2 regions of the Idiomarina piscisalsi genome follow, and region 2 is predicted to be linked to the other one. Evidence: predicted binding sites of a transcription regulator. Region 2 holds the regulator's gene; the other holds the start of a gene.
What was found. The regulator FliA, encoded in region 2, starts transcription of late flagellar genes. The targets are predictions, from matches to a motif close to CTAAAGNTNNNNNNNNNNNNGCCGATA.
Positions count from the first base shown of each region.

Region 1: the regulator FliA is predicted to act here: its motif matches at 2,931-2,957, upstream of CEW91_RS07470 (VC2046/SO_2500 family protein).

Region 1 covers NZ_CP022133.1:1,537,380-1,542,968, reverse strand. Annotated here, with positions in the region: gene CEW91_RS07490 (pirin family protein) at 1-87, shown strand, start outside; gene CEW91_RS07485 (tetratricopeptide repeat-containing response regulator) at 84-1,727, opposite strand; gene CEW91_RS07480 (NAD(P)H-quinone oxidoreductase) at 1,812-2,777, shown strand; tRNA gene CEW91_RS07475 (tRNA-Tyr) at 2,796-2,880, opposite strand; gene CEW91_RS07470 (VC2046/SO_2500 family protein) at 2,992-3,468, shown strand; gene xerD (site-specific tyrosine recombinase XerD) at 3,538-4,440, shown strand; gene CEW91_RS07460 (thioredoxin fold domain-containing protein) at 4,496-5,206, shown strand; gene recJ (single-stranded-DNA-specific exonuclease RecJ) at 5,220-5,589, shown strand, end outside.
Region 2 covers NZ_CP022133.1:1,851,841-1,857,429, reverse strand. Annotated here, with positions in the region: gene flhA (flagellar biosynthesis protein FlhA) at 1-80, shown strand, start outside; gene flhF (flagellar biosynthesis protein FlhF) at 98-1,465, shown strand; gene CEW91_RS08995 (MinD/ParA family protein) at 1,522-2,394, shown strand; gene CEW91_RS08990 (RNA polymerase sigma factor FliA) at 2,387-3,112, shown strand; gene cheY (chemotaxis response regulator CheY) at 3,149-3,532, shown strand; gene CEW91_RS08980 (protein phosphatase CheZ) at 3,546-4,295, shown strand; gene CEW91_RS08975 (chemotaxis protein CheA) at 4,309-5,589, shown strand, end outside.

The sequences.
Region 1 (5,589 bases), 310 kb from region 2:
CCATTTGTTATGAATACGTCTGACGAGTTGGACTCGGCAATAAAAGACTATCAAAACGGAACGCTGGCTGCTAATCAGAAGCTTTAGCGCAGACCCAGCTCTTCGGTTTCTTCGAGTAACTGTTCGTAACGTTGTGTATGACTGCCGGAGAGCTGCAGCCCTTCGAGAACCTTAAAGCAATGCTCACATTCTTTTTTTAAAGTGGTTTTGTTGGCACTCGGGTTTTCTTCTGTAAATCGAACCGCGGCCTGAATAAAGTTCAGCGCAGCACCGCTATTGAGTGGCGCCAGTTCCATTGACTGACGAAAGTCATTTAACGCCTGTTGGTAAATGCCGGCTTGATACGCTTCAGCGCCTTGTCGATGAATTTTGAAGAATGCGTCCTGCTGTTGTTGAGCTGCTGCCATGCGTGATTTGAGAATTTTTAGTGTGTAACTGTCCAGCTTGACTTTCTCCGCTTGTTGGCCGGCTAGCATATTCGCTTTTTCGTATTCTCCAACGTCAAGCAATACGGCAATAACGTCGGGTAGCAAATTGCGGTCAATCTCACGGTTGTTGGCCAAATCTTCGCCGACCACTTCATTTAAGCGATGCTGAGCCTCGCGCAAACGCCCGTTGAAGGAATCAATACGGGAAAGGAGAATGGCTTCGAGGTCTTCAAAGGAAATGTTGGCGTGCAATAAATGCTCATCATAACGTGCGCGCTGAAGCTCCATCGTAGCCTCAGTCTGATACTTGCTGATTTGCTGCGGTGTGTCGCTGTTTTCGGCCGCATCGAGAATACTACGTAGATAGTTACATAAATGCTCCGCATTACGAAACACCGATTTACGCGCTATTTGTAGCACGTTATTCATGGCCTGTTTGGCTAAGTCAAAGTCGCCATTGTCGCGAGCAATGTGGGCCAGTCGGGTTTGTCTGTCGATTGAGAACGGCGCCATAGTAATGGCATCGCGAGCGCTGTTCAGTGCTTCCTCAAGCTGCTGTTGTTGTAAATAACATTCGGTTTTTAAATCCTGTGCTTCTATCGCGTGAGGCATCCGTTTAAGAATATGGTTAATAATATTCAATGCCTCTTCCGGGGAATTCTGTAGTAACCGAGTTTCAGCAAGCTTTAAAAACACCCAACTGTGAGAGTTATCCTCCAACAACTCTTTTATCGCCTTTTCTGCTTCGCGTAGCTGACCGGTTTTATTGTAGAGCTCTATTTGCAGCTTGCGGCAGTAATTACTGTAGCGGCTGTTCGTCGCAATGTGTTTTTCGCACGCCTTAATACAGTCTTCGTAATTATGAGAGGTAAGTGCCTGAAAGACATCTTTTAGCCACATACGGCGTTTGTAGGCACGGGTCAGACGAGAGCGTAGCACTCGGTGTGAGAATGGCTTCATTAAATAATCATCAGGCTGAAGCTCAAGGGCACTCAGTACCATAGGCCGTGAATTGTCGCCGGTAATGATAAAGAAAAGGGTATGTGGCTTCATCAGCCCACGCACTTGCAACTCTTCTAACACCTGACGGCCGTTTTTACCCGAGCCAAGGTTGTAATCGACCAATAGAATATCGTGTGGGTTCTTTACGTAGGCAGCAATGCCTGCTTCTCCCGTGCTTTTGACCTGGACCTCTTTTGCCCCCAAATTGAGCAGTGAGCCTTTAAGCATGACTTGAAAGGGCTTCTGATCATCAATCAGTAGCACACGCTTGTTATTGAGCTCCAGAGTTTTATCCATTCTTGTGGCAGGCACCTTTAATTAATCACTTAGCAACAGCATACTGTCTAAATACAACAATGTTAAGCAGCAACAGGATGATATATGCAAGCTTTACAACTGTCTGAAGGAAAAGTGCACTGGTCTGAAGTGCAGCCATTACCACAACCTGCCGGTAATGAGGTTACTGTCAAAGTGTCGAGCGTCGGTGTGAACCGAGCGGACTTAATGCAGATAGCAGGCAAATATCCACCGCCTCCGGGGGCATCTGACATACCCGGTTTAGAGGTCTCAGGCATTGTCGCAGAGGTTGGCTGCAGTGTGAGTAGTCTGCAAAAAGGGCAACGGGTTGCTGCTTTGTTGGCCGGCGGAGGTTTTGCTGAATACGTTAATGTGCCAGCTGAACAAGTGCTCTTTGTACCTGATAACTGGACGGATGAAATGGCCGCAGGTTGGCTGGAAACCTTCGCTACGGCCTATTTAAATGTCTTTATGCTGGCAAACCTGCAACCGAAAGAGTTGGTTATGACACATGCCGGGGCAAGTGGTGTCGGGTCGTCGCTTATTCAACTATGCAGAGAAAGTGGTAATCCAATAACAGCTGTTGTTGGCAGTTCTGATAAAGAGATCTTTTGTAAAGAACTTGGCGCCACGGACACTATTAATCGTTACCAGCAGGACATTATTGAAACCATGAAGGATATTGGCGGTGTCGATGTGGTGCTGAATCCAGTAGCAGGCGACTCCATCGGAAAAGATCAGCACTATTTAAACCAAGACGGTCGTATCATTCTTATTGGTTTGATGGGGGCGCGCGAAGGCACGGTCGATTTTGGGCGTATGCTTATGAAGCGGCAACGCATTATAGGCTCTACGCTGCGTTCTTTAGCGCCAGAGCGCAAAGGTGAAATACTGACACAAATGTGGCAGCAGTTTGGCCCTCAGTTTACGAGTGGTGCAATACAGCCAGTTATTGATAAAACATTTGAGCAGAAGGACATTCAGCAAGCACTTGATTATGTTGCTGCGAATAAAACACAAGGAAAAGTTATCGTGAAAATTGACGGGTAAGTCGAGAGAAATGAAAAGTGGTGGAGGGGGCAGGATTCGAACCTGCGAAGGCTGAGCCGTCAGATTTACAGTCTGATCCCTTTGGCCACTCGGGAACCCCTCCACTCAAGAGGCGCGTATAATAACAGCCAGAGCTGAGCTGTAAAGAGAAAACTTAAACTTTCCTGACTTTGGACGATAACAAGAGTATCTCAGGTTATTTTCTAAGGTCAGTATGAGCCAAGTTCAGTCGGTTCAGCACAGAGCATCGGACATTTTTGAGCAGCACGCGAGTGAAGCCGTTAATCATGGCTTCGCCGGCGAGTTTGCTTATTGGGTGTCGGTGTTGGGCGCTGACCCGGTCATTGAGGATAGCCAATACGACCAAACAAACTGGCAACGAACCATTGGTGCTGCTCGAGCTCGTCCTTTAGAGCCGAATGAAAACACAGTTTTAGCCAGCGGTATCTATAAGTCAGTCAGCCAACTGTCTGACTTTAAGCTTCAGGATGCCACACACCCTCAGCCGCTTGTGCAGGACGCAAGCCCTGACCGCTTGCCTATTGAGTTGCTTCATAATTTAGATTGGCGTGTGCGCCAGCGCGTTGAAAAGAAAAAGTCAAAGCAAGAAGAGTCAGAGCTGAACGATTATCGAAAGCGCGGCCCGGCGGGGCTTTACGATGTGCTACAAAAATTAGGTATTACGCACTAAGCATTTCATCGTTTCTCTGGTTCGGGCATAATGGCTGTGATGTTTCGCAACCAATAGCCTTGCAGCCACATGAAGCAATTACCTCCGGAAGACGAAGATCGCATTGATGCGTTTACTGAGCATTTATGGCTGCATCATGGCGCGAGTGAGAATACGCAAGCCGCTTACCGAAGTGATTTGCGCCGTTTTTGCGAGTATCTGCTTCCTAACAAAATACCGTTGCTTGAGGTTGATGAATTAACGCTTCAAGACTACTTGCTGTGGCGCCGCACTCAGGGGCTATCGCCTCGCAGTACTTCTCGCTTTCTAAGTTCGGCAAAGAAATTCTTTCAGTTCGCAGTAAAGCAGCAATGGGTATCGTATAACCCTACCGCTAAGTTAAAACGACCAAAGCTTCCACAGAATATTCCGCATTCATTGAGCGAGGCAGACGTTGAAAACTTATTGCAGGCACCGGAAGTTGATACTGCTATAGGTCTTCGCGATCGCACGATGCTGGAAGTGTTGTATGCAACCGGTTTGCGTGTCACTGAATTGGTTCGCTTGCAATATGATCAGGTAAGCCGACAGCAAGGTTTGGTGCGGGTGGTTGGTAAAGGCGATAAAGAGCGACTGGTTCCGTTAGGCGAAGAAGCGCTGGAATGGCTGGAGCGCTATTTAAAACACGGTCGCACCGCACTGACAGACAAACAAAGCCCCTGGGTGTTTGTGACCAAGCGTGGCTCACTACTGACTCGTCAGGCTTTTTGGTATCGATTGCGGTATTATGCGGAAACAGCCGGCATATACGCTCATTTATCGCCACATACGTTACGCCATGCGTTCGCCACTCACTTACTGAACCATGGCGCCGACTTAAGGGTCTTACAGTTGCTATTAGGACACAGTGACTTGTCGACCACCCAAATCTACACGCAAGTTGCCAGAGAGCGCCTGCAAGCCTTACACGCACAGCATCACCCGCGCGGATAATTGCATTTTAAGCGGTAACAGGGTAGGGTTCGGTCATCAATTATAAGAGGTATTTATGCAGTATTTGAAGACGTTATTGGCTGTATCTGCGATGGTTTTTTCGATGCTTTCTGCGCCAGTATTGGCTGACAAATTAGACACTCGCTATTTAAACCACAAGGGTATTGAAATCATCTCGACTGAGCCCGGCGAAATTGACGGCTATGTTCGCGCGGTAACGAATCAGGGCATATTTTATGTGTCAGAAGATGGTAAAAGGTTAATCAGTGGTAGTGTTTTTGATATTACAAAACCTGGGTATGAGAACCTGACAGAAAAGGGCAATGGAGCGGTTCGAAAAGAAATGCTAACGGACTTTGTAGACGATATGATCGTTTACAAAGCCGACGACGAGAAATACAAAGTAACGGTATTCACTGACACAACTTGCGGTTACTGCCAAAGACTGCATGAAAACCTCGACAGTTACTTAAGTGCTGGTATCACCGTTCAGTACTTAGCATTCCCGCGTGGCGGCCTAGATAGTAAAGGCGGTCAGGAACTGCAAGCTGTTTGGTGCGCAGACGACAAAAAGGCTGCAATAAGTGCTTTTAAAGACGAAGAAAGCTACCGTGGCAATAGCTCATGTAATAACCCGGTTGAAGCGCATTATGCTTTGGGTAAGTCGTTTGGTGTCACCGGGACGCCAGCAATTATTTTACCCGATGGCCGTTTAATTCCAGGTGCCGTGCCCGCCCGTCGCCTGTTGTCTGAATTAAGAAAGTAGTTCAGCAGTTACAATGACAGATTACACAATACGCCGTTACTCGACGGTCAGTGACGAGTTTCTGCCGCACAATGTGTCGCCATTGCTGCGGCAAATTTATGCACGCCGCGGTGTCAGTAACGAACAAGAACTTTCTCTTAAAGCTGCCGGGCTCACGCACTTTTCAAGTTTAAAAGGTATTGATTCTGCGGTTAATATCTTGGCAGATGCACTTGAAAAACAGTCACCCGTTTGTATTTGCGGCGACTTTGATGCTGACGGTGCGACCAGTTCAGCGCTTATGGTGTCGGCCCTAACTGCTTTTGGTTTCGCGCACGTTGGGTATCGTGTTCCCAATCGAATGACTGACGGCTATGGGTTGTCGGTATCTATGGTGGAAGAAC
Region 2 (5,589 bases):
AAATTCCGGATGACAAACAAATTCGCATTGTCAGCTCAATTGGTGGACAACAAAACAGTGGTGAACAAACCGCTACCTAAGACAACGGGAGTCGCTTGTGAAAATTAAACGCTTTTTTGCAGAGGATATGCGTCGAGGCTTACAGCAGGTTAAAGAAACCTTAGGCGCTGATGCGATTATTCTATCCAATAAAAAGGTGAATGGTGGTATTGAATTAGTGGCGGCTGTTGACCCGGACGCACGAGCACCAGAAGCGGCTCCAGAGATGGCAGCGCACTCAACGGCAACACAGCAGCCTGCAGAGCAAGAATCGGAAGCGCCGGCTCAATCGTTGGCTGAATTGCTACAGCGTCAAAATGCCGCGCCTTCGTCAGTGTCTTCGCAAGCGGCAGAACAAATGACCGGTCAACCTGAAACGGCAGCAAAGCACGACGCTTATCACCAAATGGCGCATCAGGCAGCATCGGCTCAACAAGAGCCTTCACAAGCGGATGTCTTTCCTGAGCAAGTGAATGCGCCGGACAGCAATGACTCGGAAGCAATCGCAGAGCTGCGCTCACAAGTGAACGGTATTCGCCAGTTGTTAGAGCACCAGTTAAGCGGTCTCATGAAGCAAGAGATGGATCGCGAAGAGCCAGTGCGCGCTATGTTGATGCAACGCCTTATGACGATGGGGTTGAGTGAACGCATCGCGGATCAGATTGCTTGTTTTATTCCTGAAAGCAGCTCAGACGAGGATGCCTGGGAGCAAACCATGCATCTGTTAGAAGGTCAGTTGAATACCACCAATGACGATATTTTGACACGCGGCGGTGCAGTGGCACTCGTTGGTCCTACCGGCGTTGGTAAAACTACGACCATTGCTAAGCTGGCGGCCCGTTACGCTCAGCGCCATGGCTCTGACAAAGTCGCTTTAATTACCACCGACACCTTCCGAATTGGTGCCAGTGAACAATTACAGACTTACGGACGTATTATTGGCTGTCCGGTAAAAGTGGCAAAAGATGCAAAAGAGCTAGCGGACTCATTACTGTCGCTACGTGATAAGAGCCTGATTTTAATTGATACGGCAGGTATGGGGCAGCGCGACAAGCGCTTAAGCGAGCAACTTGGCCAATTAATACAAAATACCCGTCTGAGAATTCGACCTTACCTGGTATTGTCGGCAACCTCACAAAGCCAGGTGTTAAATGACGCCGTTAAACAATTCAAAACACTACCTTTGTCGGGTTGCATTTTTACCAAACTGGACGAATGCTTAAGTTTAGGAGAAAGTATCAGTGTGGCAATTGAGTACGGTCTGCCGGTTGGTTATGTCACCAACGGTCAGCAAGTACCGGAAGACATTAAAGTTGCTGATGCAAATTACCTGGTATCTGAAGCCGAGCGGTTAATGGACAAAAGCATTTGTTCCTCGGTATCAGACGTGCCAAAATCGTACTGGAATGCGGCGTTTTCTCGCTGAGTGAGCCGTTATACAATGACGCTGTTGTCGAAGATGTAAAATAAGAGATACGCCCGATGGATCAAGCAAGCGGTCTGCGAAGAATGAAACAGTCAAAAGTAAAAGTCATAGCCGTCACAGGTGGTAAAGGTGGCGTGGGTAAAACTAACGTCTCACTGAATATGGCCATTGCTATGGCGAAGCAGGGAAAACGAGTACTGGTACTTGATGCCGACCTTGGCTTGGCTAATGTCGACGTCATGCTGGGCTTGCGTGTTGAGCGCAACCTGTCTCATGTACTGAGCGGCCAATGCGAACTGGAAGATATTTTAATTGAAGGGCCGGGGGGCATAAAAATCGTGCCGGCGACTTCAGGAACCCGCTCTATGGTTGACTTGAGTGAGTCAGAGCACGCCGGTCTTATTCGGGCGTTTAGTCAACTGCAGGGAAATTACGACGTGCTTATTGTGGATACGGCAGCGGGTATCGGAAACACAGTGGTCAGCTTTGCCCGAGCTTCCCAGGATGTTCTTGTTGTTGTCTGCGATGAACCCACTTCAATCACCGATGCTTACGCACTCATAAAAGTGCTAAGTCGTGAACAAGGACTGTTTAAATTCAAAGTCGTTGCCAACATGGTGCGTAATATGCGTGAAGGGCAAGTATTGTTTAATAAGTTGACTAAGGTCACGGATCGTTTTCTCGATGTGGCATTAGAGTTAGCAGCGATAGTTCCTCACGACGAGAATTTGCGGTTGGCCGTTAGAAAACAACAGCCAATGGTGTTGGCGTACCCTAAATCGCCAGCGTCACTGGCGTTTAAAGCATTAGCGAAGAAAGCTCTGGACTGGCCAATTCCTGCTCAGGCAGGAGGGCATTTAGAATTTTTCCTTGAGCAATTGATAACTTCTGCCGATAACGGGAGTAAGCGGGATGTTGCCAATGAATAAAGCTGCCGCTTATGCCGCCACAGCCGACAACCGTAACGCTATTATTGAACAGCATACGGGGCTGGTTAAGCGCATTGCGCATCACATGATGGCGAGACTACCTGCCAGTGTGCAAGTCGATGACTTAATTCAAGCGGGCATGATAGGCTTATTAGAAGCGGCGCGGAATTTTGATAACAGCAAAGGCGCCAGTTTTGAAACCTTTGCCGGAATACGTATTCGTGGCGCTATGTTGGATGAAATTCGACGTGGTGATTGGGCTCCGCGCTCAGTACACAGAAATCATCGGCGTGTGTTAGAAGCCATACGACAGGTCGAAAATGACACCGGCCGTGATGCAAAAGACACCGAAGTCGCTAGCAAGTTGGGCATTGGGTTGGATGAGTACCACGCTATTTTGCGTGATGTTAGTTCAGGGCGAATCATCGGTATTGAAGATTTAGGCGTTTCTGAAGATGCGATTATACCGGAGCAAGTGACGGGTTCGGCGTATGAGCCACAGCGCGATGTCGAAAATGCAGCGTTTCATAAAGCCCTGGTATCGACAATTTCTTCGTTACCAGAGCGTGAAGCTTTAGTGCTTTCATTGTATTATGATGAAGAATTGAATTTAAAAGAGATAGGTGAAGTGCTGAGCGTGAGTGAGTCTCGCGTTAGTCAAATTCACAGTCAGGCAATGGTGCGGCTCAAGTCGCGAATGCAGAATTGGGTTGAATAATTTTGGTGGTAATCGAGAGCCTCAGTGGAGGGTGCTTTGGATAAAAATATGAAAATTCTTGTTGTGGATGACTTTTCTACAATGAGACGAATCATTAAGAACTTACTTCGTGACCTTGGTTTTACGAATATTCAGGAAGCCGATGACGGCAACACGGCTCTGCCTATGTTGCAAAACGGCGATTTTGACTTTGTCGTGACCGACTGGAACATGCCGGGCATGCAAGGTATCGATCTACTGAAAGAAATTCGTAAGGACGATAATCTGTCGCACTTGCCGGTACTCATGGTAACGGCGGAAGCGAAACGCGAACAAATCATTGCTGCAGCGCAGGCAGGTGTTAATGGCTACATCGTAAAACCATTCACCGCTGTGACGTTAAAAGAAAAGCTCGACAAGATTTTCGAACGCATTAGCTAAAAGGGCTATTACCATGTCTGATAAAGCCCATGATATTTCCCTCGAGCAGGCTCAAGAACTTGTGTCTTTGCTCGAAGAGGGAAAGCAGCAACAAGCCAACCAACTTCTGGAAGACGTATACAATCGTCGCAACGACAAACTGTTTACTTCAGTGGGTCAGCTGACGCGTGACCTCCACGAAGCATTGCAGGACTTCCAACTGGACCCTCGCATTGTGCAGATGACAGAAGATGATCTTCCTGATGCACAAAACCGTTTACAGTACGTTATTCAAAAAACAGAAGATGCCGCAAATCGAACAATGGATGCGGTAGAGGCGTGTTTGCCGATGGCTGACGACATGCACCAGCGCGTTGAAAGTGTCATGCCGGTCTGGAATCGGTTGATGAGCAACGATATTGAGATAAATGAATTCAAGTCTTTGTGCCATCAGGTCGATGATGTACTTAAGCGCTGTGGTGAAAATATGCCGCAAGTGCATGGCCTTATGACCGAAGTACTTATGGCTCAGGATTATCAGGATATTACTGGGCAGGTCATTCGACGGGTTATTCAACTGGTTGAAGACGTCGAGAAGAATCTCATTGAACTGTTAAAAATATTCGGCAAAGAAGAAGCTCGAAGAGAAGCTGAAAAAACCGAATCTTCAAAGCAGAAAAGTGCCAGTGAGGCGGAAGGGCCAATTATTGATGCCGATAAACGTGATGACGTTGTTGGTGGGCAAGACGAAGTGGACGACTTACTGTCCAGTTTAGGTTTCTAGGAGCATCAGTCGCATGAGCTTTGATATGGATGAAGACATACTGCAGGACTTTTTGATCGAGGCGGGAGAGATCCTCGAGCAGCTGTCTGAGCAGTTAGTTGAGCTAGAAAACGACCCAGAAAACAAAGATTTATTAAACGCGATTTTCCGTGGTTTTCATACCGTGAAAGGCGGCGCAGGTTTTCTGTCGCTCACTGCCTTAGTGGATACCTGCCACGGTGCTGAAAACGTGTTTGATACTTTGCGTAATGGTCAGCGCACGGTTACGTCAGACTTAATGGACGTGATTCTTCAAGCGCTGGATACTATCAATGCTCAGTTTGCACAGGTGCAAGCTCGTGAAGACATTAGCCCTGCCGATGACAAATTACTCGAGCTACTGCACAAGCTCAGTCAGCCGGAGTCTGAAGACGAGGCGCCTATTGAAGCGCCGTCTAAAGAAGCTGAGCCGGAACCTGAGCCAGAGCCGGAAGCACCTAAAGAAGAAGCAACTGAAAGCTCAGGTGATGGCGGCATAGACGAAATTCAGGACGATGAATTTGAAGCCTTACTTGATGAGCTGCACGGTGAGGGCAAAGGCCCAGGTGTTGGCAAATCAGATCAGAAAGCCGATGCCCCTAAAGCCGCGGCTGATAATGACAACGATGAAATTACCGATGATGAATTTGAGTCGTTGCTAGATGAGCTCCATGGTTCAGGAAAGGCGCCTAAAAGCGCAGAGAAGAAACAGGAAGAGCCGGCCGACAGTGACGAAATCACCGATGATGAGTTTGAGTCCCTGTTAGATGAACTGCATGGTTCTGGCAAGGCACCGACGAAGAGTGTGGATAACGGCAAAGACGAAAAGCCAAAAGAGACGCCTAAGCCAGAGAAAAAAGCGGCGCCAAAACCAGAGCCAAAAGCCAAACCAGCTCCTAAACCAGCTGCAAAAGAAGACAAGCCTAAAGCTGCAGAGAAACCGGCTGACAAGAAGCCGGCAGCACCACAGCAACCGGCTGCGGAAACCACGGTTCGAGTCGATACCAAACGTTTGGACGACATTATGAACATGGTTGGTGAGCTTGTTTTGGTGCGCAACCGTTTATTGAGTCTGAGCAATTCGGACGACTCTGATAACGACGAAATGGGCAAAGCCATTTCAAACCTGGATGTTGTCACTGGCGACTTACAGGGCGCCGTCATGAAAACCCGTATGCAGCCAATTAAGAAAGTCTTTGGTCGCTTCCCTCGGGTAGTTCGTGACTTAGCACGCAGCCTGAAAAAAGAAATTAACTTAGAAATGTTCGGCGAAGAC